Regions from separate parts of the Streptomyces longhuiensis genome, predicted to be linked through region 2. Evidence: riboswitches for the same ligand, from Rfam matches in the RefSeq annotation. Region 2 holds a riboswitch; each other region holds the start of a gene.
The links. A riboswitch is a leader RNA that binds a small molecule or an ion and turns the genes downstream of it on or off. The one in region 2 is predicted to bind cobalamin.

Region 1 (9,581 bases), 5.6 Mb from region 2:
CGCGAGCGGCGCCCGGCGGCCCCCTCACCGAGTCCCGGCACGCTCAGCATCTTCGTACGGAACGGCTCGGAGGCCCGTGCGGCCGCCTGCTCGCCGCCGCCCGCGGGAGCCTTCTGTTCGCCGCTGTCGGAGGGCTCGCCCTGTGCGGGGATGTCGGCGGCCCGGTCGCCGCCCGCGTCGGGGCCGTTGCCCTCGGGCGCGTCCTGCGGCGGCTGCCCGCCACCGCCGCCGGGGCCGTCCCCGCCGCCGTCACCGTCACCGTCAGGATCGGGTTCGTCGTCCTGCCCGCCGAACTCCTCAAGCGTGTCGTCGAGCTTGTCCTCGTCGAGCCCCGGTGCGTCGAACGGGTTGCGGCGCCTGCGGTGCGGCAGAGCCAGGAGCGCGGCCTGCCGCACATCCTCGGCCAGCACGTCCGTGCGGCCCGCCCACGCGGCGAGCGCCGTCGCCGTACGCGCCATCACGATGTCCGCGCGCATCCCGTCGACCTCGAACGCGGCGCACGTCGCGGCGATCTGGCGCAGCGCCGCGTCACCGAGCCGCACCGAAGGCAGCAGGTCACGGGCCGCGACGATCCGCGCCCGCACGGCGGACTCCTCCTGCTCCCACTTCCCGGCGAAGCCGTCCGGGTCGTCGTCGTAGGCCAGGCGCCGCTTGACGACCTCGACGCGCTGGTCGGGCTCGCGGGAGGCGGCGACCTCCACGGTGAGCCCGAACCGGTCGAGCAGCTGCGGCCGCAGCTCGCCCTCTTCGGGGTTCATGGTGCCGACGAGCAGGAAGCGCGCGGCGTGCCGCACGGAGACGCCCTCGCGCTCCACGTACGAGGCGCCCATCGCGGCCGCGTCGAGCAGCAGGTCCACCAAGTGGTCGTGCAGCAGGTTCACTTCGTCGACGTACAGGATCCCGCGGTGCGCGTCGGCGAGGAGTCCCGGCTCGAAGGCCTTGACGCCCTCGGCGAGCGCCCGCTCGATGTCGAGCGCGCCGACGAGCCGGTCCTCGGACGCGCCGACGGGCAGCTCGACCATGCGGGCGGCACGTGAGGTGCCGGGTCCGCTCTCGTGCGGCCCGTCCGGGCACGCCGGGTCCGGGGCGCCGGGCGCACACGAGAACCGGCACCCGGCGACGACCTCGACCTCCGGCATGAGCGCCGAAAGAGCGCGTACGGCCGTCGACTTGGCCGTGCCCTTCTCGCCGCGCACGAGCACACCGCCGACGGCGGGGCTGACCGCGTTCAGCAGCAGGGCAAGACGCAGGTCGTCCTGCCCGACGAGCGCGGTGAACGGATAGGGGGTACTCACTGGTCGTCGCCCTCCAAGTCGCCCTCAAGTTCCAGATACGTGGCCCGCAGCCGCTCCAGCGTCTGCGCGTCCGGCTCGGCCCACAGCCCCCGCTCGGCCGCTTCGAGCAGCCGCTCGGTGATGCCGCGCAGGGCCCACGGGTTGGACTTCTTCATGAAGTCCTGGTTCTCCGCGTCGAAGACGTACTCGGCCGACAGCTTCTCGTACATCCAGTCGTCGACCACGCCGGCCGTCGCGTCGTACCCGAAGAGGTAGTCGACGGTCGCCGCCATCTCGAAGGCGCCCTTGTAGCCGTGTCGGCGCATCGCCGCCATCCAGCGCGGGTTGACCACACGCGCCCGGAACACCCGGTGGGTCTCCTCGCCGAGCGTGCGGGTCTTCACCTGGTCGGGCACGGCGGAGTCACCGACGTACGCCTCGGGGGAGGACCCCGTCAGATGCCGCACCATGGCGACCATGCCGCCGTGGTACTGGAAGTAGTCGTCGGCGTCGACGAGGTCGTGCTCGCGGGTGTCGACGTTCTTCGCCGCCACGTTGATGCGCCGGAACGCCGTCTCCATGTCGCCGCGCGCGGCCCGCCCGTCGAGCCCGCGCCCGTACGCGTAGCCGCCCCACACCGCGTACACCTCGGCGAGGTCCGCGTCGGACTGCCAGTTGCGGGCGTCGATCAGCGGCAGCAGACCCGCCCCGTACGCACCCGGCTTCGACCCGAAGATCCTGGCCGTGGCCCGCCGCCGGTCGCCGTGCTCGACGGCGTCCTGTTCGACGTGCGCCCGGACGTAGTTCTGCTCGGCGCTCTCGTCGAGCGCGGCGACGGCCTGCACGGCGTCGTCGATCAGACCGACGACGTGCGGGAAGGCGTCACGGAAGAAGCCGGAGATACGGACCGTCACATCGATGCGCGGGCGCCCGAGTTCGGCGGCCGGCACGATCTCGAAGCCGGTGACACGGCGCGAGGCGTCGTCCCACACCGGGCGGCAGCCGAGCAGCGCGAGGATCTCCGCGATGTCGTCGCCCTGCGTACGCATCGCCGAGGTGCCCCACACCGTCAGGCCCACGGACTTGGGGTACTCGCCGGTGTCGGCGAGGTAGCGCGCCACCAGCGAGTCGGCGAGCGCCTGCCCGACCTCCCAGCTCAGCCGCGACGGGATCGCCTTCGGGTCGACGGAGTAGAAGTTACGGCCCGTCGGCAGCACGTTGACCAGGCCGCGCGTCGGCGACCCGGACGGTCCCGCCGGCACGTATCCGCCGTCGAGCGCTCGCAGAATGTGCCCGATCTCGTCCGTGGTGCGCGCGAGCCGGGGCACCACCTCGCGGCACGCGAACTCCAACACCGCCACGGCGTCGGGGAGTTCGGACCCGACGACGTCCCGGACGAGCGCGGGGACGGCCGCGGCGTCCCAGCCGCGCTCCTCCATGCCCTCGGCCGCGCGCCGGCACAGCTGCTCCAGGAGGTCGATCGCGTCGGCGGCGCTGCGGGCGGGGCCGTCGACGAGGTTCGTCAGCTCCACCGGCACCTTCGCCGGCGCGCCCGGCTCGCCGAGCAGCTCCTTCTCCACGAGCCCGAAGTGCTCGGCCAGGCAGGCCCGCAGGCCGGGCAGCGCGTTCGCGGTGCCGCCCCACACCTGCGAGGCGCGCAGCACGGCGAGCACGAGGTTCACGCGCGGCTCGCCGACCGGGCCGCCGCCCAGGATGTGCAGACCGTCGCGGATCTGCACGTCCTTGATCTCGCACAGATAGCCGTCGATGTGCATCACGAACTCGTCGAAGTCGCCGTCGTCCGGCTGCTCGTCGACATGCAGGTCGTGGTGGAGCTCGGCGGCCTTCACCAGCGTCCAGATCTGGGCGCGCACGGCCGGGGCCTTGGTCGGGTCCAGGTCGGAGACGAGCGCGTACTCGTCGAGAAGCTGCTCCAGCTTCGCCAGGTCGCCGTACGTGTCCGCGCGCGCCATCGGCGGGACGAGGTGGTCGACGACCGTGGCGTGCCCGCGGCGCTTGGCCTGGGTGCCCTCGCCCGGGTCGTTCACGATGAACGGGTAGATCAGCGGCAGCTCGCCGAGGACCGCGTCGGGCGCACAACTCCCGCTCAGACCGAGGCCCTTGCCGGGCAGCCACTCCATCGTGCCGTGCTTGCCCATGTGGATGACGGCGTCCGCGCCGAAACTGTTCTCCAGCCAGCGGTACGCGGCCATGTAGTGGTGCGACGGAGGCATGTCCGGGTCGTGGTAGATCGCGATGGGGTTCTCGCCGAAACCGCGCGGCGGCTGGATCATCACGACGACGTTGCCGAACTGGAGCGACGCGAGCACGATGTCGTCGCCGTCGACGTAGAGGGAGCCCGGCGGCTCGCCCCACGCCTCCAGCATCCCCTCGCGCAGCTCGGGCGCCAGCTTGTCGAACCAGGCGCGGTAGTCGGCGAGCGGCACCCGCGCGGGCGCCGAGGCCAGCTGGTCCTCGGTGAGCCACTCGACGTCGTGGCCGCCCGCCTCGATGAGCCGGTGGATCAGCTCGTCCCCGTTGTCCGGGTAGCCGTCGACGCCGTAACCGGCCTCGCGCAGCGCGTCCAGGACGCGGACGGCGGAGGCGGGCGTGTCGAGGCCCACCGCGTTGCCGACCCGCGAGTGCTTGGTCGGGTAGGCGGTGAAGACGACGGCGAGCTTCTTCTCACCGTTCGGCTTGTGGCCGAGACGGGCGTGGCGCACGGCGATCCCGGCGACGCGCGCGGCCCGCTCGGGGTCGGCCGCGTACACGGGGACGCCGTCGGGGCCCTCCTCCTTGAAGGAGAACGGCACGGTCACGATCCGGCCGTCGAACTCGGGGATCGCGACCTGCATCGCCGCGTCCATCGGCGACAGGGCGGCGTCCGACGCCTCCCAGGCCGCCTTCGAGGACGTGAGGCAAAGACCCTGCAGGACGGGGATGTCGAGGTCGGCGAGCGCGCCGATGTCCCAGGCCTCCTCGTCACCGCCCGCGGACGCCTGCGAGGCGTGCGTGCCGCCCGCCGCGAGCACCGTCGCGACCAGGGTGTCGGCCTCGCCGAGAAGCTCGTACAGGCCGGGGTCGGCGCCGCGCAGCGAACCGCAGTACACCGGAAGGGAGTTGACGCCGCGTGCCTCGATCGCGTCGCACAGCGTGTCCACGAACGCCGTGTTCCCGGACAGCTCGTGGGCGCGGTAGAAGAGCACGCCGACCGTCGGGCGGCCCTCGACGCGCGCACGGCGGCCGTGCACCCCGAACTCGGGCATCTTCTGCGGCTCGGCGCTGTGCCGCTCCTGCGTGCTCCCGGCCCGGCCGTGCCCGTTGACGAGCACGTCCTGGACGAGGAAGCGGGCCAGCTCGACGAGGTTGCCCGGGCCGCCCTCGACGAGATAGCGCAGCGCCTCGGCCACGGCGCCCGCGTGCACGGTCGACTCGGCCATCAGTTCCGCGTCCGGGACGCTCTCGCCGCCGAGCAGGACCGTCGGCACGCCGGACGCCTTCAGCGCCGCGAGCCCGTCCTCCCAGGCGCGCTTGCCGCCGAGGAGCCGTACGACGGCGATGTCCACGCCGTCGAGCAGCTCCGGCAGTTCGCTCTGCACGTCGACGCGGGTCGGGTTCCCGATCCGGTAGGGGGCGCCGGAGGCCCGGGCCGCCAGCAGATCGGTGTCTGCGGTCGACAACAACAACACTGTGCTCATGCGGGCGCTCCCGGTGGAATGAAAGGCAGTCCTGACGGAGCGCCGGACTCGATGAGCCGCCACAGCGCGTCCGTGTCCGCGTGTTCTTCGATCAGATCGCCGAGCCGGTCGAGCTGCTCCTCGCGCAGCGCGCCGAACGACGTGTCGGGCGCCGGTACGAAACGACGGCCCGCGCCGGCCGCGACCTCGCGCAGGAACGCCCGGCGGAAGCCGTCCGCCTCCAGCGAGCCGTGCCAGTGCGTGCCCCAGACGGAGCCGACGCGGCACCCGTCCAGGAACGCCTCGCCGCCCGTGACCTCGGCGACCCCGTGATGGATCTCGTAGCCCTCGACGCGCTCGCCGAGCGCCTCGCCGACGGGCCGGGCGAGGGTCTTCTCGCGCTCGAACCGCACCCGCACGGGCAGCAGTCCGAGCCCGTCCACTGCGCCCGCGCGCGACTCGACGTCGTCCTCGATGCGCTCGCCGAGCACCTGGAAACCGCCGCAGATCCCGAGGACCGGGCGCCCCTCGGCGGCCCGGCGCGCGAGGGCGTCGGCGAGGCCGCGCTCGCGCAGCCACTGAAGTGCCTTGACGGTGCCGCGCGTTCCCGGCACGACGACCAGGTCCGCGTCGACGAGCTCCTCGGCCCGGTCGACGAACCGCACGACGACGCCCGGCTCCGCGGCCAGCGCGTCCACGTCGGTGAAGTTCGACATCAGCGGCACGGCGCACACGGCGACGCGCAGCACGTCCTCGCCGACGGGGGCCGTCGTCCGTGACTCGCGCACGGAGCCGCGCAGCGACACGCGCAGCCCGTCCTCCTCGTCGATGCCGAGGCCGTGCTGGAAGGGGAGCACTCCGTACGTGGCGCGCCCGGTCAGGTCCTTGAGCATGTCGAGGCCGGGCTCGAGGAGGGAGACGTCCCCGCGGAACTTGTTCACCAGATAGCCGGCCAGCAGCTCCTGGTCCTCGGGCGCGAGCAGCGCCGTCGTGCCGAAGAAGGACGCGAAGACGCCGCCGCGGTCGATGTCGCCGACCACGAGCACGGGCAGCCGCGCGGCCCGCGCGATCCCCATGTTGACGATGTCGGTGCGGCGCAGGTTGATCTCGGCGGGAGAGCCCGCCCCTTCACAGATCACGGCGTCATAGCTGCCCCGGAGTTCCTCCAGGCATCCCACGACGGTGTCGAGGAGTGCTGCCTGGCGCCCCCCGTGCAGCGCCTTCCCGGGGGACACCGCACCTGACAGCGGCTTCGCCGCGGCACCGGCCTCCCCGAAGAACCCGCGGGCGCTCAACTCGCCCACCGGCTTGCCCATGAGCACCACCTGGCTGCTCCGGTCACCGCCCGGCTTCAGCAGTACGGGGTTCATCAGGGCGCTCGGCTCGACGCGGGCGGCCTGCGCCTGCATGGCCTGGGCACGGCCGATCTCGGCGCCCTCGCGTGTCACGAAGGAGTTGAGGGACATGTTCTGCCCCTTGAACGGCGCGACCTTCACCCCCTGCCGCACCAGCCACCGGCAGATGCCCGCGGTGACGACGCTCTTCCCGGCATCGGACGTGGTTCCTGCCACCAGCAGTCCGCCACCACTCACGACTTCCCCCTCCGCAACAGTGCCCGCCCGGCGACACACACGCCGAGGGCCAGCCAGCTCACGCGCCGCGAGAGCCGCGCCGCCCGCTCTACGTCGGCGGTCTCCACGGACCGGCCCGACGCGTTCAGTACGGGCCGGTGCTCGACCCGCCCGCCGTACGACAACGTGCCCCCGAGCCGCACCCCGAGCGCCCCCGCGAACGAGGCCTCGACGACACCGGCGTTGGGGCTCGGGTGCAGCCGCGCGTCCTCGCGCCACGCGGTGAGCGCGCCGCGGGGACGGCCGCCCGCGACCGCGGCGAGCACGCCGGTCAGCCGCGCCCCCGGCCAGCCCGCCACGTCGTCGAGGCGCGCGGAGGCCCAGCCGTAGCGGCGGTACCTGGCCGACTTGTGCCCGACCATGGCGTCCAGCGTGTTCACGGCGCGGAAGGCGACGAGCCCGGGGACCCCGGCGACGGCGCCCCACACGAGCGCGCCCACGACGGCGTCGGAGGTGTTCTCGGCGACGGACTCGACGACGGCCCGCGCGATCCCGTCCGCGTCCAGTGCGTGCGGGTCACGCCCGCACAGATGCGGCAGCCGCTCGCGCGCCGCGTCCACGTCACCGGCGGCCAGCGCGCCCCCGATGGCGCGCGCCTCGCGCCCCAGCGACGTACCGCCGACGACGGCCCAGGTGGCGGCGGCGGTCAGGGCGATGGAGGCGGCGGGGGAGCGGCGCACGGCGCGCGCGGCGAGGCCACCGGCGACGGCGGCGCCCCCGGCGCACATGGCGGTGTGCAGCGCGCCCCACCCGCGGTGGTCACTCCACAGCACTCGCTCGACGGCGCCCGCTGCCCGTCCGAACGCGGCGACCGGATGCCCGCGGCGCGGATCGCCGAACAGGAGGTCACCGAGGAGTCCGGCGGCGCTGCCGTACGCGAAGACGCGCTCGGCTCGCACGGTCAGCCCGCCGCTACGGCGAACGGAACCCTTGTACTCGTTCTCGGCGGGAGCACCCGCAACTGGCAGCCGCGCATGGCGATATGTCCTCACTCAGGGTGTCCACGCCCTGGTTGGAAGAGACCGGCGGCGAGAGTTCCTGGCTCGCGGGGATCACTCCCCGGTGACAGTGGCGGGACCGCGCCGGATTCGCACCGGCTTCCTCTCCTGCTGCCGTAGATGGCCCCGGAAGTCCACCACGCTCCGCGAACGCCCGTCAACTTGCCGTTGACCTGCGAAGGGAGAGTGTGCTGAGGCACACACGAAGCGGGGTGCGGGACGCCTTCGCGTCCCGCACCCCGCAGTCCTGCCGGTTACCTCCGGTCAGGCGACGATCAGGAAGATCCCGTATCCGACGGCCGCCGCGCACAGGGCGAAGCAGGCGTACGCGCCGGAGACGGCCAGCGCCGCCGAGTTGCCCCGGGCCGCCGCCGAGTCCCGCTTGGTGAGGCCGACGATGCCGAGGGTGAACAGGCCCACGAGGGCCACCGTGATCACGAGGCTGACTCCGAACACGGAGCCGAGTGCTGCCCAGTCGATGTGCATAGCGCTGCTGCTTCCTTAGACCGTGGCCGGTCGCGCGGGCTCCGCCGAGGGCGGGGCGGGCGAGGCGGGGATGGTGGTCTTCACGTCGGTGTCCAGGTCGCCGACCGTGCCGGTGGGCGGCGGGGTGACGGCCGCGATCGCGGTGGTCACGACGCCGGCGGGCTCGTCCGTGACGTCGTCGTCCGTGACGTTCGTGTGGTCGACCGAGTTGCGCCGGGACAGCGCCCAGATGGTGCCCGCGCCGGCGATCAGGAGCAGCGCGGTGACGGCGACGCCCCACGAGCCCTGCTTGGTGAGGAACTCGGCGCCCGCACCGACCAGACCGGCGGCCGGCAGGGTCAGGCCCCAGGCGATGAACATGCGGGTCGCGGTCGACCAGCGGACGACGCCGCCCTTGCGGCCGAGGCCCGAGCCCATCACGGCGCCGGAGCAGACCTGCGTCGTGGAGAGCGAGAAGCCGATGTGCGAGGAGGCGAGGATCGCGGTCGCGGCGCTGGTCTGGGCGGCGAAGCCCTGCTGCGGCGCGAGGTCCGTGAGGCCCTTGCCCATGGTGCGGATGATGCGCCAGCCGCCGAGGTAGGTGCCGAGCGCGATGGCCGTACCGGCCGAGACGATGACCCACATCGGGGGGTTCGCGCCGGGGTTCAGGACGCCGCCCGTGATCAGGGCGAGCGTGATGATGCCCATCGTCTTCTGCGCGTCGTTCGTGCCGTGCGCCAGCGAGACCAGGCCCGCGGAGGCGATCTGCCCGGCGCGGTAGCCCTTGGCGGTCGCCTTCTGGTCGGTCTTGCTGCCTATCCGGTACGTGAGCCGGGTGGCCAGCATCGCGGCGATGCCCGCCACGAGCGGCGCGGCGACGGCCGGAAGGAGGATCTTGGTGACGACGGTGCCGCCGTTGATCGACGACCAGCCCATCGACATCACGGCGGCGCCGATGAGGCCGCCGAAGAGAGCGTGGGAGGAGCTGGAGGGGAGCCCCACCAGCCAGGTCAGGAGATTCCACAGGATGGCGCCCACCAGCGCCGCGAAGATGACCTCGGTCTTGAGTCCGTCCTCGTTGATGATGCCGCCGGAGATCGTCTTGGCGACCTCCACGGAGAGGAAGGCGCCGACGAGGTTGAGCACGGCGGACATGGCCACCGCCGTCTTGGGCTTGAGAGCGCCGGTCGAGATGGTGGTGGCCATCGCGTTGGCTGTGTCGTGGAAACCGTTCGTGAAATCGAACACGAGAGCGGTGACGATCACGATCCCGAGGAGAAGCGTGATGTGTTCCATTTACCCAGGCTTCTGTTGGACGTCAGTGGCTCGGCGACCGTAGGCAATCTGAGTGAACGGAAGATGAACTGAGGCGGGCGGTGCGGTGACCCGAAGTGGAGTGCCGCCACTCCGTTGGGAACGGGGCGGCGGCACGGGGTCGTCCGTGAAGCGGAACGGTGGCCGAATCAAGCGGAAGTAGGCCCTCCGCTAGCCGTGGGCGAACCTCCGCAGCTGAGCCTGCGAACCGTTGAAGAGATT
Region 2 (9,581 bases):
ATGCGGGCGCTCCAGGACGCGGGGGTCGGCATCCCGGAGGAGACCGCGGTCATCGGGGCCGACGACCTGATGCTCGGGCGGCTGCTGCGGCCCCGGCTGAGCACGGTCCGTATCGAGCTGCCGTCCGGGCAGGAGCTCGCCGCGCTCGTCGACCGCCTGGTACGTGACCAGGGCGCCGTGACCGAGTCGCACGACATGCTCCGCGCCCGCGTTGTGGCCCGGGAGTCGACCTGACGGCCGGGGTCGCGAGCGGCCCACGCGACTAGGATGTTGCATGCTCAACAACATGGGTCGGCGCATCGCCCCGCGCGCCGCCCCGGAGATCAGTGACCGATCGGAGATCCGGCATGTCCCTGCTCGACCCGAAGACCTGGCAGGCCCGCCCGCTGTCGGGCGATGAGCACGCGGTCACGGAGCCCGCCACGGGTGAGCGCCTCGCCACCGTCACGCTCGCCTCCCCGGACGACGTCCGCGCCGCGGCGAGGGCCGGCGCCGCGGCCCAGGGCGACTGGGCCCGGCAGCCCCACTTCGCGCGCGCCGCCGTCCTGCGCCGCGCGGGCGACCTGTTCACCGAGCACGCCGACGAACTGCGCGCCTGGCTCGTGCGCGAGTCGGGATCCATCCCGGGCAAGGCCGACTTCGAGCTGCACGTCGCCGCCCAGGAGTGCTACGAGGCCGCCGCCCTGGCCTCCCGGCCCACCGGCCAGGTCCTGCCCAGCGAGGCGCCCCGCCTTTCCTACACGCGCCGCGTCCCGGCCGGTGTCGTCGGCGTCATCGCCCCGTTCAACGCCCCGCTCATCCTCTCCATCCGCTCCGTCGCCCCGGCCCTCGCGCTCGGCAACGCCGTCGTCCTCAAGCCGGACCCGCGCACGGCGGTCTGCGGCGGGCTCGCCCTGGCGGCCGTCCTCGCCGCCGCGGGCCTGCCGGAGGACGTCCTCCACGTGCTGCCCGGCGGGGCGGACGCCGGCCAGGCGCTCGTCGCCGACCCGGACATTCCCGTCATCTCCTTCACCGGTTCCACCGGCGCGGGCCGGGCCGTCGGCGAGGCCGCGGGGCGCCACCTCAAGCGGGCGCACCTGGAACTCGGCGGCAACTCCGCCCTGATCGTCCTGGCGGACGCGGACCTCGACGCCGTCATCTCCACCGCGGCCTGGGGCTCCTTCTTCCACCAGGGCCAGATCTGTATGACGACCGGCCGCCACCTCGTCCACGCCTCGCTCTACGAGGAGTACGTCGAACGGCTCGCCGCGAAGGCCGAGTCCCTCGCCGTCGGTGACCCGCACCGCGACCAGGTCCACCTCGGCCCCGTCATCGACGCGGCCCAACTCGCCAAGATCCACGGCCTGGTGGAGGCCAGCACCGCCGCGGGGGCCAAGCTGGCCGCGGGCGGCACGCACCGCGACCTCTTCTACCGGCCGACGGTCCTCGCGGGCGTCGACGACAGCACCCCCGCGTACGCCGAGGAGGTCTTCGGCCCCGTCGCACCCGTGCGGTCCTTCACCGACACCGACGAGGCGGCCGCGCTGGCCGCCGCGAGCCCGTACGGCCTCTCCCTCGGCATCGTCACCCGCGACCCGGCGCGCGGCCTCGACCTCGCCGAGCGCATCCCCACCGGCATCGTCCACATCAACGACCAGACGGTGAACGACGAGGCGGTCGCCCCGTTCGGCGGGGTCGCGGCGTCCGGCACGGGCGCCCGCTTCGGCGGCGAGGCGAACATCGAGGCATTCACCGAGACCCGGTGGACGACGGTGCGCGGCGACGTGGCGGGCTACCCGTTCTGACCCCGCGCACGCGCCCCGTTCCGGCCCTGCGCACACGACTCGTTCCGAGCCCCCGCACGCGAGCGTGAAACGGCCGCCGGGCCCGTACGGAGAGTACGGGCCCGGCGGCCGTCGGTATGGGGGGTGGCGTCAGGCCTGCTCGCCGCCCGCGCCGTCCTCGCCGGCCTTGGCCTGCTGCTCGGCGATCGACTTGCGCACCTCGTCCATGTCCAGCTTCCTGGCCTGGCCGATCACGTCGTCCAGGGCCTCCTGCGGGAGCGCCCCGGGCTGGGCGAACACGGCGACCTGGTCACGGACGATCATCAGCGTCGGGATCGACTGGATACCGAACGCCGACGCGAGCTCCGGCTGGGCCTCCGTGTCGATCTTCCCGAAGAGCAGGTCCGGGTTGGCTTCCGCGGCCTTCTCGTAGACGGGCGCGAACTGCTTGCACGGCCCGCACCACGACGCCCAGAAATCGATCAGCACGAACCCGTTGTCCGTGACCGTCTGGTCGAAGTTCTCCTTGGTGAGCTCCACGGTGGTGCTGCTCATGATGTGCCCTCTTCCTGCTTCCTGGTTGCGGTGCTGAAGCCGCTGTTCACAACGGTCCCGGTAACGGACGTATTCCGCGCGCGTACCCGTGTGGCCCCGGCGCACACCTGCGACCACACTGGGGCCCATGACGGATGAGAACACATACGACGTGGTGGTCCTGGGCGCCGGGCCGGTCGGGGAGAACGTCGCGGACCGGGCACGCGCGGCGGGCCTCAGTACCGCGGTGGTGGAGAGCGAACTGGTCGGGGGCGAGTGCTCCTACTGGGCGTGCATGCCCAGCAAGGCCCTGCTGCGCCCGGTCATCGCCCGGGCCGACGCGAGGCGCCTGCCGGGCCTGCGCGAGGCCGTGCAGGGCCCTCTGGACGCGCCCGCCGTCCTCGCTCGCCGTGATGAGTACACCTCACATTGGAAGGACGACGGCCAGGTGAGCTGGCTGGAGGCCATCGGCGCCGACCTCTACCGAGGGCAGGGCCGCCTCGCGGGCCCCCGCCGGGTCACCGTCACCGGGCCCGACGGCACCGAGCACGTCCTCACGGCCCGCCACGCCGTCGCGGTCTGCACGGGGACGCGCGCCGCGCTCCCCGACCTCCCCGGTCTGGCCGACGTCGAGCCGTGGACGAGCCGCGAGGCCACCAGCGCGCAGAAGGTGCCGGGCCGCCTCGTCGTCGTGGGCGGCGGAGTCGTCGCCGCGGAGATGGCCACGGCCTGGCAGGCCCTCGGCTCGCAGGTCACCATGCTCGTACGGGGATCGGGGCTGCTGCCCCGGATGGAGCCCTTCGCCGGTGAGCTGGTCATGCAGGCCCTCGTCGAGGCGGGCGCGGACGTGCGGACCGGCGTCTCCGTCAAGGGGGTCACCCGGGAGGGCGGCACCGTGGTCACCACCCTGGACGACGGCTCGACCCTGGAGTCCGACGAGATCCTCTTCGCCACGGGCCGCGCGCCCCGCACGGACGACATCGGCCTGGAGAGCGTCGGCCTCGAACCCGGCTCGTGGCTCCCCGTCGACGACAGCCTCCGCGTCGAGGGCAGCACCTGGCTGTACGCGGTCGGGGACGTGAACCATCGCGCGCTCCTCACCCACCAGGGCAAGTACCAGGCACGTATCGCGGGCGCGGCGATCGCCGCCCGAGCCCAGGGCGTCCCGCTCCTGGAGACGGACCGCTGGGGCGCCCACGCGGCGACCGCCGACCACTCCGCCGTCCCGCAGGTCGTCTTCACCGACCCCGAGGCGGGCTCGGCGGGACTGACCCTCGCGGAGGCCGAGGCGGCGGGCCACCGCGTCCGCGCCGTCGACTACGACATCGCCTCGGTGGCGGGCGCCGGCCTGTACGGCGACGGCTACCGCGGCCGCGCCCGCATGATCGTGGACCTCGACCGCGAGATCCTGCTCGGCGTCACCTTCGTCGGTCCGGGCGTCGGCGAACTCGTCCACTCGGCGACGGTCGCCGTCGCGGGCGAGGTCCCGATCGACCGCCTGTGGCACGTGGTCCCGTCCTATCCGACGGTGAGCGAGGTGTGGCTGAGGCTGCTGGAGACGTACCGTGGCTGAGGGAAGTCCCTCCGCGCGTGGCTGTCCGGGCGAGTCACGATGCCCCCCGCCCGGACAGTCTCACCCCTGGGTCAGGACGCGGAGAGTTCCCCGCGGACCGTACGGGCCGCCGCGACCAGGTTCTCCAGGGAGGCGCGGGTCTCGGGCCAGCCACGGGTCTTCAGCCCGCAGTCGGGGTTGACCCACAGCCGCTCGGCGGGGATCGCCTCAAGTCCCTTGCGCAGCAGGGCCGCCGCCTCGCCGGCACCGGGCACGCGCGGCGAGTGGATGTCGTACACGCCGGGTCCGGCCTCGCGCGGGTAGCCGTGGGCGGCCAGTTCGCGGGCGACCTGCATGTGCGACCGGGCCGCCTCCAGGCTGATCACGTCGGCGTCGAGCTCGTCGATGGCCTGCACGATGTCCCCGAACTCGGCGTAGCACATGTGGGTGTGGACCTGGGTGTCCGGCCGGACACCGCTCGTCGTGAGCCGGAACGCCTCCGTCGCCCATGTGAGATAGGCGGCGTGGTCGGCGGCGCGCAGCGGGAGGGTCTCGCGCAGGGCGGGCTCGTCCACCTGGATCACCGAAGTCCCGGCAGCCTCGAGGTCGTTCACCTCGTCCCGCAGGGCGAGCGCGACCTGGCGCGCGGTGTCGGCGAGCGGCTGGTCGTCGCGCACGAAGGACCACGCGAGCATGGTGACGGGGCCGGTGAGCATGCCCTTGACCGGGCGGCCCGTGAGCGACTGGGCGTACGTCGTCCAGCGCACCGTCATCGGCTCGGGGCGCGAGATGTCACCGGCGAGGATCGGCGGACGGACACAACGGGTGCCGTAGGACTGCACCCAGCCGTGCCGTGTGGCCAGATAGCCGGTGAGCTGCTCGGCGAAGTACTGCACCATGTCGTTGCGCTCGGGTTCACCGTGCACCAGGACGTCGATGCCGGCCTTCTCCTGGAAGGCGATCACCTCCTGGATCTCGGCCCTGACGCGCTCCTCGTAGGCGGCGGCGTCGATCCGTCCGGCCCGCAGGCCCGCCCGTGCGGCGCGCAGCTCCGCCGTCTGCGGGAACGACCCGATGGTCGTCGTCGGCAGGATCGGGAGGCCGAGGCTGCCCCGCTGGGCCGCCGCCCGTTCCGCGTACGGCTGCGCGCGGCGGGCGTCCGCCGCCGTGACCGACGCGGTGCGGGCGCGGACGGCCGGGTCGCGGGTGAGGGCGGAAGTGGCCCGGGAGGCCAGGTCGGCGCGGTTGGCGGCGAGTTGGGCCGAGATCGTGTCGGTGCCCTGCGTCAGACCGCGTGCGAGGGTGGCGATCTCGGCGGTTTTCTGGCGGGCGAAGGCGAGCCAGCGCAGGATCTGCGGCTCGATGTCGCGTTCGAGAGCCGTGTCGACGGGCACGTGCAGCAGCGAGCAGGAGGCCGCCACGTCGACGCGGTCGGCCAGGCCGAGCAGGGTGCCGAGCGTGGCCAGCGACTTCTCCAGGTCGTCGACCCAGATGTTGCGGCCGTTGACGACCCCCGCGACCAGGCGCTTGCCGGGCAGTCCGCCGACGGCGGCAAGGGCGTCCAGGTTGGCGGCGGCCCTCTCGGTGAAGTCGAGGGCGAGTCCCTCGACCGGCGCCCCGGCCAGGACGGGCAAGGCGTCGCCGAGCCGGTCGAAGTACGAGGCCATCAGCATCTTGGGCCGGTCGGTGAGGGCGCCGAGGTCGCGGTAGGCGCGCCTGGCGGCGTTCAGTTCGGCCGGCGTGCGGTCCTGGACGAGGGCGGGTTCGTCCAGCTGCACCCACTCCGCGCCCGCCTCGCGCAGGTCGGCGAGGACTTCGGCGTAGACCGGCAGCAGCCGGTCGAGCAGGGTCAGCGGCTCGAAGTCGGCGGCCACCCCGGGCGCGGGCTTGGCCAGCAGCAGATAGGTGACCGGGCCGACGAGCACGGGCCGGGCCGAAAAGCCCAGGGCGAGCGCTTCCTTGAGCTCGCCGACCTGCTTGGTGGAGTCGGCCGTGAACACCGTCCCTGGGCCCAACTCCGGCACCAGATAGTGGTAGTTGGTGTCGAACCACTTCGTCATCTCCAGCGGCGCCACGTCCTGCGTGCCGCGCGCCATGGCGAAGTAGCCGTCCAGCGCGTCGGCCTCCACGGCGAAGCGGTGCCGCTCGGAGATCGCGCCGACCATGACGGTGGCGTCCAGGACGTGGTCGTAGAACGAGAAGTCACCGGTGGGGACTTCGTCGATGCCCGCGTCGGCCAGTTCGTGCCAGTTCGCGCGGCGCAGGCCGGCGGCGGTGGCGCGAAGGGCGTCGGCGCCGACGCGGCCCTTCCAGTAGCCCTCGATCGCCTTCTTGAGTTCGCGGGCAGGGCCCTGGCGCGGGTAGCCGTACACGGTGGCCCGTGCTGCCGCGGCTGCGGACTTGGTGGTCACGGAGATCTCCTTCGCGAGATGAATCCCTGAGATCCCGGAGACGGGACGAGAGCGCGAAGGGTGACACGGACCGGACGGTGCGGTCGCGTACGGCAGGGCACGCGCGCCCGTTCGGTGTGTACGCCGACCCGCCCTCGAGGTCACCGGGATATCCGCGCACGAATGGTTCACGCGCGGGCAACGGGCAGGTCTTCGGACTCGCGGGCACGTCCACCCGATGTCGGGCGGACACCTACTGGCCGTCGCTTCCCAGCCCGATCCATCGGGCCAGTGCGTGTGACGGCGGTCGTTCCAGCTCACCGCTGCGGGGCAGTCCCGGATTCCCACCGGGTTCCCTCTTACGACGCTCCCGCCTGGCGGGCGGGGCGAACCAGCTGCACCGGTCACCCTACGCACGCGGGACGGTCCGGCGCGAGCCCGCCCCGCACCGCGGACACCGGGCGAGAAGGGGCCGCCGTCTGAATTCGGGTGCCGTGGTAGCTTTCCAAGGCCAGTCGAACTCATGCCCGTCTGCCCCGCATTGCGGGAACGTGGACAGGTATGTGTCAGGGAATCCGGTGCGAATCCGGAGCTGACGCGCAGCGGTGAGGGGGACGGGCGGGGCATCGGCCACTGGACAGCACGCGGTCCGGGAAGGCGTCCTGTCCGCGTGATCCCGAGTCCGAAGACCTGCTGGCAGCCTTCGCGGGCTCCGGTCGGGGCGGCGGGGGAGACCGTGCGACCGGGCTCCGCGCATGAGCCCTCGACATCGAGGAAGTCCCTGTGCCCTTCGCGCACCCCGCCACACGCCGTGGCTCCGTTCGCCTCATACCCCGTACCGCGCTGTGTCTCGCCGGGATGCTCGCCCTGGCCGCCTGCGGCAGCGGCGGATCCGCCCGCACGTCCGCGGCCCAGGAGAGCACCGCCGGCCATCCCGTCGTACTCGACAACTGCGGTACGCGGGTCGAGGTGAAAGCGGCGCCCGAGCGTGCCGTCTCTCTCGACCAGGGCTCGACCGAGATCATGCTCGCCCTCGGCCTCGGCGACCGCATGGCCGGCACGGGGACCTGGACGGACCCGGTGATGAAGGGACTTGAGAAGGAGAACGCGAAGGTCGAGCGGCTCGCCGACCGCTATCCGTCCTTCGAGAAGGTCCTGGACGCCGAACCCGACTTCGTCGCCGCCTCGTTCGGCGCCACGCTGAGCAAGGGCGGAGTGGCGCCACGCGACCAGTTCGCGAAGCTGGGCGTACCGGCGTACCTCTCGCCCTCCGACTGTGTCGGCAAGAACAACAGCGGCGGCGGCGACGGTGCCCGCACCAAGACCCTCGGCATGGAGACCGTCTACGGCGAAGTCCGCGACCTCGCCGCCGTCTTCGATGTACGCGAACGGGGCGAGCGGCTCGTCTCCGCGCTCAAGGCCCGCGTGAAGAAGGCGACCATCGGCATCGACGCCTCCCGGACGACCCTCCTGTACTGGTTCGCCAACTCCGACTCCCCCTACATGGCAGGCTGTTGCGGAGCGCCCGGCGTCATCACCCGTGAGGTGGGGGCGAAGAACGTCTTCGACGACACCCGCGACGAATGGCCCCAGATCAACTGGGAGACGGTCGCCGACCGGGACCCGGACGTCCTCGTCATCGGCGATCTCACGCGGCGCTCGCAGACCGCCGAATCCGCCGCCAAGAAGATCGAGTTCCTCGAGTCCGACGCCGTGACCAAGAACATGACCGCCGTGAAGAAGAAGCGGTACGTGCTGCTCAGCGGGCAGGCCATGAACCCGACCATCCGTACGGTGGAGGGCGTGGAGCAAGTCGCCGCGAAACTACGGGCGTTCGGACTCGCCGGATGAGGAGCGTGGAAGCGTCGCCCCCGCCGCCCGAGGCGCCCTCTGAGGTCCCTCCTGAGGCTGCGCCGCCACCCGTCACCGGGAAGCGGCTTCATGCGGTGCGCGGCGTGCTCGCCTGGCCGACCGGTTTCGCGGTGCTCATCGTGTCCGTGGCCCTGGCCATCACCATCGGCCCGGCCGACATCGGGATGACCGATGTCTGGTCGGCCGTTGCCGCCCACCTCGGCCTGGGCAAACCGGAGTTGACACCCATCCGCGACGGCATCGTGTGGAACCTGCGGCTGCCGCGCACCCTGCTGGCCGCCGTGTGCGGCGCGGGGCTCGCGGTGTGCGGCGCCGTGATGCAGTCGCTGCTGCGCAACCCGCTCGCCGACCCCTTCGTCCTCGGCGTCTCCTCCGGCGCCTCGACCGGCGCGGTCCTGGTCGTCGTACTCGGCGTCGGCGGCGGCGCCCTGTCGGTCTCGGGTGGCGCCTTCCTCGGCGCGGTCGTCTCCTTCGCGCTGGTACTGGTGCTCAGCCAGGCTCTCGGCGGCTCCACCGACCGTGTGGTGCTGTCCGGGGTGGCCGCCATGCAGCTGTTCTCCGCGCTCACCTCCGTCGTCGTACTGACCGCGGCGGATGCCGAGACGACGCGCGGCGTTCTGTTCTGGCTGCTCGGCTCGCTCGGCGGGGCGGGCTGGACCGACGTCCGGATGTGCCTGGCGCTGCTCGTGGCGGCGCTCGTGATCTGCGTCGCGCACGCCCGTACGCTCGACGCCTTCGCGTTCGGGCAGGACGCCGCCGCGTCGCTCGGCGTGAACGTGGCCCGCACCCGCCTGGTCCTGCTGTGCACGACCGCCCTGCTCACGGCGGCACTGGTCAGCTCGGCCGGCGCGATCGGCTTCGTCGGCCTGGTGCTGCCGCACGCGGCGCGGGCCCTTGCGGGTCCGGGGCACGCCCGGCTGCTGCCGGTGACGGCGCTGGCGGGCGCGGTCTTCCTCGTGTGGGTGGACACGCTCGCCCGCACCGTCCTCGACCCGCAGGAGCTGCCGGTCGGCGTGGTGACCTCGCTGATCGGCGTACCGGCCTTCGTCCTCGTCCTGTACCGCACCCGGAGCCTGCGCCGATGACCGTTCCGCCGATGCGCACAACCACCGCCGAGGGACTGCGGGCCGACCGCGTCCGCCGCGAAACCGGCGGACACCTCATCCTGGACGGCGTGAGCGTGCACCCGGCGCCCGGAGGCATCACGGGCCTCGTCGGACCCAACGGCTCGGGCAAGACCACGCTCCTGCGTCTGCTCGCGGGCATCCTCACTCCCCAGGCCGGAGTGGTGACCCTGGACGGCTCACCGCTGAGCACCGTCGGCCGCAGGGACTTCGCGCGCCGTGTCGCCGTGGTCGAGCAACAGGCCGACACACAGGTCGAGCTGACGGCCGAGGACGTCGTACGTCTGGGCCGTGTCCCGCACCGCAGGGCATGGATGCCACCGTCGGCGCAGGACGAGGAGGCCGT
Region 3 (9,581 bases), 6.6 Mb from region 2:
CGACGGCTGGTAGCCGACGAACGGCATCAGCGGCCAGTCGGCAGGGATGTGCTCCCACTGGTTCCAGCGCCGCGAGTCCCGGGCGAACAGCTCGTCGTGGCTCGTGACATACGTGACCTCGGGATAGCCGAGGACCAGCCACGCCGGGATGTCCCCGTCGAGCAGGACGGGCGCGATCGCGCCGTGCTCCCTGCGCAGGGACCGGTACAGCTCCGAGGGGGTCTGCTGGTACTCCAGGCCGCTGAGGGCCACCGCGCCGGAGTGGGCGGGGCAGCCGGGCGGCGGGGTCGCGTCGGTCATGGTGTCTTCTCCCGGGCCATGGCCAGTTCGTAGAGGTGGTCGACGAGGGTGATCAGGACGTGCTTGCCCGACGACCTGACGCGCGCGTCGCAGTCGATCAGCGGCACGTGCTCGGGCAGCGTGAGTGCCTGACGGATCTCGTCGAGGGAGAACCGGGTCCCGTCGCCGTCGAACCGGTTCACAGCGACCACGAACGGCGTCCTGTGGTGCTCCAGGCGGTCGATGGCGTACCAGGAGTCGCTCATCCGCCGCGTGTCGACGAGCACGACCGCGCCGAGCGTCCCCGAGAACAGCCGGTCCCACAGGAACCAGAAGCGCTCCTGCCCGGGGGCGCCGAACAGATAGAGCACCATCCGCTCGGTGAGGCTGATGCGCCCGAAGTCGAACGCCACCGTCGTCGTGGTCTTCGAGGCGACCGCGGCAGGCTCGTCGACGCCGACGCCCGCCTGGGTCATGACCTCTTCGGTGTTCAGCGGCCGGATCTCGCTGACGGACCGGACCAGGGTCGTCTTGCCGACGCCGAACCCGCCCACGATGACGATCTTGAGCCCGGTCTCGGCGACGTCGGCAAGCGGCGTACGGGAGGGCAGCTCAGAGGTTGCGGAGTCCATGCAGCACCTCCTTGAGAAGGGCGGAGTCGGGGAGCGAGGCGACGGACCGCGCCGCGCGTGGGTGCCGGGCGGTGATGCGGCCCGTCGCGAGGAGGTCGCCGAGCAGGATGCGCACCACCGTGATCGGCAGGCCCATCTCCGCGGCGATCTCGACCACGGCCGCCGGATGCCGGCACAGGTCGAGGATGCGGACGTGCTCCGACTGCATCCCCGGCGTGGGCTCGCACTCGGCGACGACCAGGGTGACCAGGTCGAAGGTGTCGTCGTCGGCCCGGCTGCGGCCACCCGTGACCGTGTACAGCCGGTCCGGGTCACCGGTGTCGACGGGCCTGCGGGTCATGAGGACGCGCTCTCGCCGTCGGCTGTCCGTGGCTCGGCCCGCAGGTGCTCGCCGATCTGCTCGACGAGCTCGCTCATCCGGTGGCCGACCACGCCCGGGTCGGCGCCGTCCTCGGCGATCACCGCGAGATGCGCGCCCTCGCCCGCCTCGACGATGAACAGCAGACCGCCGTGGAACTCGGTCATCGAGTGCCGTACACCGCCCGTCCCGTCACCGAACTCCACCGAGGCGCCCTGGGCGAGCGCCTGGATGCCGGAGCATATGGCCGCGAGCTGGTCGGCCTGGTCGAGGGTCAGATGCTCGCTCCAGCACAGCTTCAGACCGTCCCGGGAGAGCACCAGGGCGTGGCGCGTGCCGGGCGTGCGGTCCAGCAGGCTCTCCAGGAGCCAGGTCAGGCTGTTGTCAGTGGTCCGCATGGCGTGTGGGGCGGGTTGTGCCCGGCGAACCGGTCACCAGCCCGTGCCTCCAATCAAACGTTCTCGTACGGGGGATGGGGGCGCCGGTGCCCGGGCGCGTGCGGGGAGCGAAAGGCGGGTTACTCGGCCGGCGACTCGTCGGCCTGGTGGGGCACCTCGGGCGACGTGCCGGGCGCTTCGTCGCGGGCGCGCCGCGAGCGGTGGAAGGCGCCGAACTGCGCACCGGCGTCGCGCGGCGCACGCACGGACTCCTCCGCGGGTGCGCCGCCCTCGGCGGGGGCGCGGTCCTTGCGGTCGCGTTCGGCCGAGGCCATGGTGCGCCCCGGCGCCCGTACCGGCAGACCGCCCGGCGTCGCGGACGGCGGGTCCGCCTGGGCGGGAATCCCGGGCGTGGTGTCGTCGGACGTCTGCGGCACGGGGGCCGGCGCCGTCACAGGTGCGGCGGGGGTGGTGGCACCGCGGACAGGGGGCTGTTGCGGAGCGGGGTCGCGCTGCTGGGCGAGCAGCTGCGGCGGAAGGAGGACCACGACACCGGTGCCGCCGCGGGAGGACGGCCGGAAGTTCACGCTCATCCGGTACTTGGCGGCGAGGCGGCCCACCACGGCGAGGCCGAGCCGGGTGCCCTGGAGCGAGGCCAGGTCCGTCTCCCGGCCCGACACCGCGGCCTCGGCCCGGCGCATGGCCGCGTCGGCCATCTTCAGGCCGCTGTCCTCGATCGTCACGACGATCCCGGCGCTGCGTTCCTCGACGTAGACGTGGACCTCGTCGATGGGCGGCGAGAAGTTCGCGGCGTTGTCCATGAGTTCGGCCAGGAGGTGCATGACGCCCTCGGCGGCGAAGCCGGCGATCGCGGCGTTCGTGGCGCAGTGGAGCCTGACCCGCTGGTAGGCGGCGATCCGGCCGACCGCGCCGCGCAGGATGCTCTCCATGACGATCGGCTTGTTCCACGCGCGGCTGGCGCGGCCGCCCATGAGGAGGGCCAGCCGGTCGGTGAGCAGGCCGAGTTGGGACGTGTTGTGGTCGAGTCGGAGCAGATCGCCGAAGACCTCCTCGCCGTGCCGGTCCTGCATCTCGCGCAGATCGGCGAGCATGCTGACCGACTTGGCCTGCACCCGGCTGAGGGCCTTGGCGCTGGCGGCCTGGGCGGCCGCGGCCCGCCGCTCGCTGGTGGCGAGTTCCCGTACGAAGGACTCCGTCAGGGTGCGCAGGTGCGCGTCGTCGGGGTGGTCGAGGCCCGAGAGGACCGCGTCGGCGGTGGAGCCCTCGCGCAGCGCCGCGACGGCGGCCGGCAGGGTCGCGGTGGCCAGCTCGTCCAGATCGTGGTCGATGCGGGCGATGCGGCGGGCCGTGTCCTGAGCGGTGGCCACCGCGGACGCCTCGCGGCGTACGGCGTCGTCCAGTTCGGCGGTGAACGCCTCGAGTGCCTGGCGCAGTTGGTGGTCCGCGGGTGGCGCGGTGGCGGCGAGTGCCTCCTCGGCGCCCGCGCCGTCCCGCAGCCGCTTCGACACGGAGGGGAGGGTGACGTTCACGAGATGGGCGGCCTCGGCCCCGCGCTGCGTCAACTGCTGCTGGAGCGCGAGCGATTCGCCCTGCGCGGCGTCCACGGCACCACGGGCGCGCTGCTGGAGCAGGGCCGCCGTGATGAGGGAGGCGGCCACGCAGAGCCAGCTGACGAGGAGCGCGACGAGCACCCAGGTGCGGGCGGCCTGCGGAGCCGCGGCGGTCACCGCGCCGACGGCCGCTCCGGCCACCACGAGGACGGCGAGGGGGACGGCGAGCGTGGGGCGCCGCGACGTGGGTGTTCGGCGCGGCCTCGGGCGGGCAGGCACTGGCATTCCGCGGTCCCATCGGTGCTTGCGTGCGGGAAGGTCGTGGCCGATCGGCTCGAATCGGCCGCACGGCCGGTCCCACCAACGGGATGGTGATCTTCCGGCACGTATGTGGCGCTCATGCTAGCCACCGCGCGCGGTGAGAGAACCGGGACAATGAACGCAGAGCGCCCGGCGGCGAAGTTCGTCGTGAAGTCGTCAGCCTGTCCGGGGACCGTGGTAGCGAACTTCGCCGTCAGGGGTGTGGCAAATGGGGACAGGTGTACGGGTGTTGGGTGCGGCCGGGCGTGAGTGGGCTCGGGACGGGGCGCGTTCACCGGTGCGGTGGCCGGTGAACGGCGGCCCTGAGCGGCTCTCGCGTTACTGTCGAGGGGCTGTTTTCAGCCAACCCCGGCCGGATGGCCGATGCCGCGTCATGGATGTGGAGCCTCGGAGGGTCCGGTTCGGCCGGCCACAATGGCGGCGATTGTCGGCAAAGCGCGGTTGGTCAGGGGCGGAACGGATGTACGGCGCACTTGCCTCGTGTGTGACCGTCGGCGGACGGACAGGTCAGTCCTCCTGCGGGGCGCGCGTCCTGCGCCACAGCACGTAGGCGGCCCCGCCCGCGAGCGCCGCGCCGAAGCCGATCCGGCCCAGGTCCACGCCGCCGTCCGCGGTGCTGCCGACTCCGGCGCGCGCGCCGCGATAGCCGCCGTCGCGTGTCACGTTCATCGGGGTGCTCCACTGCCTGCCGTCGGGACACACTCCCTGCACGGACACCTGCGAGCTGGTCCCGACCTCTCCGGCGAGGCGTGCCGTCCCCCGGTACTGGGTGCGCCCGTCCCGCCCGCTCCCGCCGCCGTACACGGGGAGTGAGACGGAGCCGGCGGCGAAGGCCTGGGACCGGGCGGTGATGGAGCCGCCCCGCCCGCCGCCGGCGCAGGAGACCGTGATGTCGACGGAGGACGAGGCCGCCACCGTCGAGGGGGAGAGGAAGGCCTCCGCGAAGGACTCGCCGTCAGACGAGCCCCGGTCGCGGCCCCCGTCCGACGAGCCCCGGTCGCGGCCCCCGTCCGACGAGCCCCGGTCGCGGGGCCCGTCGTCCGAGTCGTTGCGGCTCAAGGGGGCGGTCCGGCCCACCGAGTCGGTCCGGCTCACCGCGTCGGGTGCGGTCACCGCGGCGGGCGCGGCGACGGGGTGCTGTGCTGCTGCGGTCCCGGGCGCGAGCGCGGTGAGGCAGGCGGTCGTCGTGATGACGGTGGCTATCGGGCAGAACATGAGGCGTCTCCGGTCCCTGTGCCGCAGCGGCAGGGGGAGCTGCGGTCCTGGTCAGGACGCTAGTGAGCCCGGGCGGGCTGCGCCCGCAGGGTTAGGCCGATCGGACGTCGCCCGCGTCGGCGGCCGGCTCGCGATATCCGGCCGCGGTGGCCGCCACGAGCAGGGTGCCGACGAGGAGCGGCCAGCCGAGGCCGTGGTGCAGCACGAGCAGCGCGCCGAGCGTGGCGCCCGCGACCATCGCCACCACGGAGACCATCCGCCGCCCCGTCCGCACACCGGTGCCGCCCGCGAGCGAGGACTCCGAGGCGAGCCCGGTCAGCGTCATCGTGAGGACCGTCGTGGTCATGTCCGGGACCGCGAGCTTGCGGACCGTCGCGTTGCGCAGCCCCATCGCCCCCGCGAGGACGGCGATGAGGGCGTACGTCGCCTCGCCCGGCCACGCGAACGCGACGGCCGTCGCCACGGCGAGCAGGACCGCCTCGGTGACGAACACCGACCGCACCCAGATCTCCCGCGCCCGCTCGGCGAACACTCCGGTCAGCCGTCCGGCGCACACGGCCCCCGCGAGGAACGCGCCGAGACAGGTGAGCGATCCGAGGGCGGAGAACCCGGGAGCGCCCGCCGCGGCGAAGCCCATGACGACGACGTTGCCGGTCATGTTCGCAGCGAAGACGCGGCCGAGGCCCAGATAGCTGACGGCGTCGACGATTCCGCTCACGACCGTGAGGACCGTGAGGGCCGCGGGGAGGGTCGACCGGCGCGGCACGGACGCGGGCGCCGCTGGTGGATCGCTGGCTTCACTCACCCGCACGACCTTACGGAGTCCCGGTCCCGGCGGCCCGCCGGATCAGGTCCGCACGGCCCACCGTTCCTCGACCTTCGCAAGCCGCCAGTACCCGATGGCCGCCGCCCAGACGACGACGAACAGGCCCACGATGATGAACCCGACGTTGTCCAGGTCGAGCCCCGCTATCCAGCCGGTCACCGAGTCCCGCAGGTCGAGCTTGTCGTGCAGGACGCCCACGAGCTCGATGGTGCCGATCAGGAACGCGACGGCGATCGAGAGGCCGGTGATGGCCAGGTTGTAGAACACCTTGCGCACGGGGTTCGAGAACGCCCACTGGTACGCGAAGTTCATGAACGTCCCGTCCAGGGTGTCGAACAGGCTCATTCCCGCGGCGAACAGGAGCGGCAGACACAGGATCGCGTACCAGGGCAGTCCGGCCGCCGCGCCGCTGCCCGCCATCACCATCAGCGTGACCTCGGTCGCCGTGTCGAAGCCGAGGCCGAAGAGGAAACCGAGCGGGTACATCTGGCCCGGCCGGGTGATGGACTTGGTGAACCGGCCGAGGATCCGGTTCATGAATCCCCGTGAATCCAGGTGCTGTTCGAGCTCCGCCTCGTCGTACGAGCCCGCGCGCATCGCCCGGAACACCCGCAGGATCCCCACCAGGGCCACGAGGTTGAGCGCCGCGATGAGATAGAGGAAGGACCCGGAGATGGTGGTGCCCATGACGCCGAGCGTCTGATGGGTGGCGGAACCCTCGTTCATGATCCGCCCGGCGAGCTGGGTGCCCCCGGCGATCAGCGCGGCGAGCACGACCACCACGCTGGAGTGGCCGAGCGCGAACCAGAAGCCCACCGACACCGGGCGCTTGCCGTCGGCCATCAGCTTGCGGGTCGTGTTGTCGATCGCGGCGATGTGGTCCGCGTCGAACGCGTGCCGCATCCCGAGGGTGTACGCGGTGACGCCGAGGCCGATGCCGAAGGCCTTCGACCCCACCTCGTAGTGCTCCGGTACGACGAGCAGGAACAGCACGCCGAACGCGACGACATGGAGCGCGGCTATCACCGCCAGGAGCCCGGCGGTGCGGACGGTGTCCTCGCGCCGCCAGTGGAAGGCGTCGCGTCCGGTCTCCGGGGGCTTTACGGGCAGGGCCATGCGGTCACGCTCCAACACCTCGTGGAATCACTTCGTGAGATGCCGTGGCCGGTCTCCTGGCTGACGGGTGTCCGCGTCCGCCCCTGCCTTCCCAGCTGCGCGCGGCAGCCAGTGGCGTGGTGGGGCGAGGCGTCCCGAGTCGTCTCGTCGCCGAGGGACCCGGGGCCCGATCACAGTGGCGAGGGCCGCTTCGGTCTGGGTCCTTTGAGGGACCGTCACCGAATTCCCGAGCGCCACGGCCCGCCCACACTAGAGGCCGGTCGGCGGCGCCTGCAAGGCTGCACACCTGCGTAGGTGTGCGCGGGTATTCAAGATCACATCGGCGGCTGCGAGGATGGGGTCATGCATCTCGTCCCTGCCGAGCGCGCCGACCGCCGCACGATCGACGGCCACCGGGTCTGCGAGGCCATCGCCGCGATCGGTGAGCCAGGACATGTCCGCGCCTGGGCCGACCGCTTCTCCCTGCTCGCCGATCCCCGGCGCCTCGCGCTGCTGCTCGCGCTGTACCGGGCGGGGCCGCTCGCCGTGTCGGATCTCGCCGTGGCCACGGGCATGAACGACCCGGCGGTCTCGCAGGCGCTGCGGCTGCTGCGCGCGGCCGGCGTGGTCGTGGGGGAGAAGGAGGGCAGGATCGTGCGCTATCGCGTCGTCGACGCGGCGACCGCGGATCTGCTCGAGCACTGCGCGACGGACGGCGCGCACTGACACGTGCGCGCCGTCCTGGTCGGTTTCAGTCCCGTAGGGCGGCGGCCCGCCGGCGCGCGGCGGCGATCTCCGCGTACGTGAGGTCGCGGCCCTCCCAGTGCGAGCCCTCGACCGACTTGCCGGGCTCCAGGTCCTTGTAGACCTCGAAGAAGTGCGTGATCTCCAGACGGTCGAACTCGGGGATGTCCTCGATGTCCCGCAAGGACGCATGGCGCGGATCGTGCGCGGGCACGCACAGGACCTTCTCGTCCATGCCCTTCTCGTCCCGCATCACGAACATGCCGATCGCCCGGCATTCGACGGTGCAGCCGGGAAACGTCGGATCGCCCACGAGGACGAGCGCGTCGAGCGGATCGCCGTCGCGTCCGAGGGTGTCGACGATGTATCCGTAGTCCGCCGGGTACTGGGTGGAGGTGAACAGCATCCGGTCGAGCCTTATGCGGCCGACGGAATGGTCCATCTCGTACTTGTTGCGGGAGCCTTGGGGGATCTCCACGGTGACGTCGAACGCGTGGACCGCGTCGGTGCCGTGGGCTGCGTCGGTGTGTCGGACCTCGTTGTCCAAGCCGGCCTCCTCGTCCACCTCGAGTGTGCTCCCGGGAGTGCGGGCGCGTCAGCCGATCGGGAACTCCAATTCGGGCCTGTCCCACATCACGGCGGGCGGCGCGGCGGCCGCGGTGCCGGTGCGGACGGCTCCCGTGCTGCGGTAGAAGCCCTCGGCGGGCGGGTGCGAGACCACGCGGACCGAGGCGAGTCCGGCGGCGCGCGCCTCGTCCTTCATATGGGTGACGAGCAGCCGCCCGATGCCGAGCCCCTGCGCCGCGTCGGCGACGAACATCAGGTCGAGCTCCGGCGGCACGAGTGTGAGCGCGTAGAACCCGAGCACCAGGTCGTCGGCGTCGACCGCGACGAAGACACGATGAGCCTCGATGTAGTCGGGGCCCACCCGGTAGCCGGCCACCATCGACGCGTACGGGGCCTCGTAGGCGCGGGACGTACGGACGAGCCGGGTCAGCCGCTTGGCGTCGCGGGCGGTCGCCCTGCGCACCCGGACCGCCCCGCCGTCCCCCGCGCCTCTCGGGACTGTAATGCTCGAAGTCATAGTGAGAGTATTACGCATCCTGTCGCGCCGATCGACCGGGGACCTGGTACCGCGGCCGTCTCACGCGGTGGGCACGGTGGACTGCACCTGCCGCAGGAACGTCGCGTTGTCCGGCGTCTGCCGGATCCGCTCGACGAGCGTCTCGAGCCCGGTGTGCCCGTCCCGCGACTGAAGAGCGCGCCGCAGCCCGCGTACGACCGCCAACTCGGCCTCCGGCAGCAGGAGTTCCTCGCGGCGCGTGCCGGACTGGGCGAGGTCGACCGCGGGGTGGATCCGGCGCTCGGCAAGGGTGCGGTCGAGGCGGATCTCCATGTTGCCCGTGCTCTTGAGCTCCTCGAAGAAGTAGTCGTCGGCGCGGGAGCCGGTGTCGACGAGCGCGGTGGCGAGGATGGTGAGCGAGCCGCCCTCCTCGGCGAGCCTCGCCGCTCCGAAGAACCGCTTGGGCCCGATCAGCGCGGAGGCGTCGACACCGCCGCTGAGCGTACGTCCGCCGGACGAGGCCGTGTTGTTGTGGGCGCGGCACAGGCGCGTCAGGGAGTCGAGGAGGATGACGACGTCCCGGCCGTCCTCGACGAGCCGCTTGGCACGCTCGACGGCCAGTTCGGCCAGCGCGATGTGCGCCTTCGCGGGCTGGTCGAAGGTCGAGGCGAGGACCTCGCCGCGCACCGAGCGCCGCATGTCGGTGACCTCCTCCGGCCGTTCGTCGAGGAGCACCACCATCAGATGGGCCTCGGGGTGGTTCGTGGCGACGGACGCGGCGAGCTGCTGGAGCAGCACCGTCTTGCCGGTCTTCGGCGGCGCCACGATCAGCCCGCGCTGCCCTTTGCCGATGGGGGTGAACAGGTCGACGACGCGGGGTGTCACGCCGCCCTTCGCGGTTTCGAGACGCAGCCGCTGCCGCGGGTGCAGGGGAGTGAGGTCGCCGAACCGGGGCCGCCCGCGCAGTTCCTGGACGGGGCGCCCGTTGACGCGCTCGACCTCGGCGAGGACGCGCGGCCTGCCGCAGGTCCCCTGGATCAAGTCGCCCTTGCGCAGGCCGAGTCGGCGGATCAGGGCGGCCGGGACCTGGACGTCGTGCG

Region 1: linked by a shared signal. The riboswitch ahead of LGI35_RS12870 (cobalamin biosynthesis protein) and the one ahead of LGI35_RS38010 (ABC transporter substrate-binding protein) in region 2 are both predicted to bind cobalamin.
Region 3: linked by a shared signal. The riboswitch ahead of nicT (Nickel transporter NicT) and the one ahead of LGI35_RS38010 (ABC transporter substrate-binding protein) in region 2 are both predicted to bind cobalamin.

Annotation. Positions count from the first base shown of each region.
Region 1 is NZ_CP085173.1:2,741,944-2,751,524, reverse strand. Features, by position in the region: gene LGI35_RS12885 (putative cobaltochelatase) at 1-1,295, opposite strand, end outside; gene cobN (cobaltochelatase subunit CobN) at 1,292-4,972, opposite strand; gene LGI35_RS12875 (cobyric acid synthase) at 4,969-6,543, opposite strand; gene LGI35_RS12870 (cobalamin biosynthesis protein) at 6,540-7,481, opposite strand; cobalamin riboswitch at 7,593-7,734, opposite strand; gene LGI35_RS12865 (hypothetical protein) at 7,845-8,066, opposite strand; gene LGI35_RS12860 (inorganic phosphate transporter) at 8,082-9,341, opposite strand; gene LGI35_RS12855 (lysozyme) at 9,531-9,581, opposite strand, start outside.
Region 2 is NZ_CP085173.1:8,334,652-8,344,232, forward strand. Features, by position in the region: gene LGI35_RS37985 (LacI family DNA-binding transcriptional regulator) at 1-234, shown strand, start outside; gene LGI35_RS37990 (aldehyde dehydrogenase family protein) at 348-1,784, shown strand; gene trxA (thioredoxin) at 1,914-2,318, opposite strand; gene LGI35_RS38000 (dihydrolipoyl dehydrogenase family protein) at 2,446-3,870, shown strand; gene metE (5-methyltetrahydropteroyltriglutamate--homocysteine S-methyltransferase) at 3,942-6,260, opposite strand; cobalamin riboswitch at 6,427-6,650, opposite strand; cobalamin riboswitch at 6,754-6,951, shown strand; gene LGI35_RS38010 (ABC transporter substrate-binding protein) at 7,023-8,090, shown strand; gene LGI35_RS38015 (FecCD family ABC transporter permease) at 8,087-9,196, shown strand; gene LGI35_RS38020 (ABC transporter ATP-binding protein) at 9,208-9,581, shown strand, end outside.
Region 3 is NZ_CP085173.1:1,718,223-1,727,803, reverse strand. Features, by position in the region: gene LGI35_RS08225 (cytochrome P450) at 1-300, opposite strand, end outside; gene LGI35_RS08220 (GTP-binding protein) at 297-911, opposite strand; gene LGI35_RS08215 (DUF742 domain-containing protein) at 892-1,251, opposite strand; gene LGI35_RS08210 (roadblock/LC7 domain-containing protein) at 1,248-1,667, opposite strand; gene LGI35_RS08205 (sensor histidine kinase) at 1,787-3,502, opposite strand; gene LGI35_RS08200 (hypothetical protein) at 4,046-4,753, opposite strand; gene LGI35_RS08195 (YoaK family protein) at 4,845-5,558, opposite strand; gene nicT (Nickel transporter NicT) at 5,601-6,695, opposite strand; cobalamin riboswitch at 6,725-6,948, opposite strand; gene LGI35_RS08185 (ArsR/SmtB family transcription factor) at 7,038-7,400, shown strand; gene LGI35_RS08180 (inorganic diphosphatase) at 7,426-7,965, opposite strand; gene LGI35_RS08175 (GNAT family N-acetyltransferase) at 8,014-8,502, opposite strand; gene rho (transcription termination factor Rho) at 8,563-9,581, opposite strand, start outside.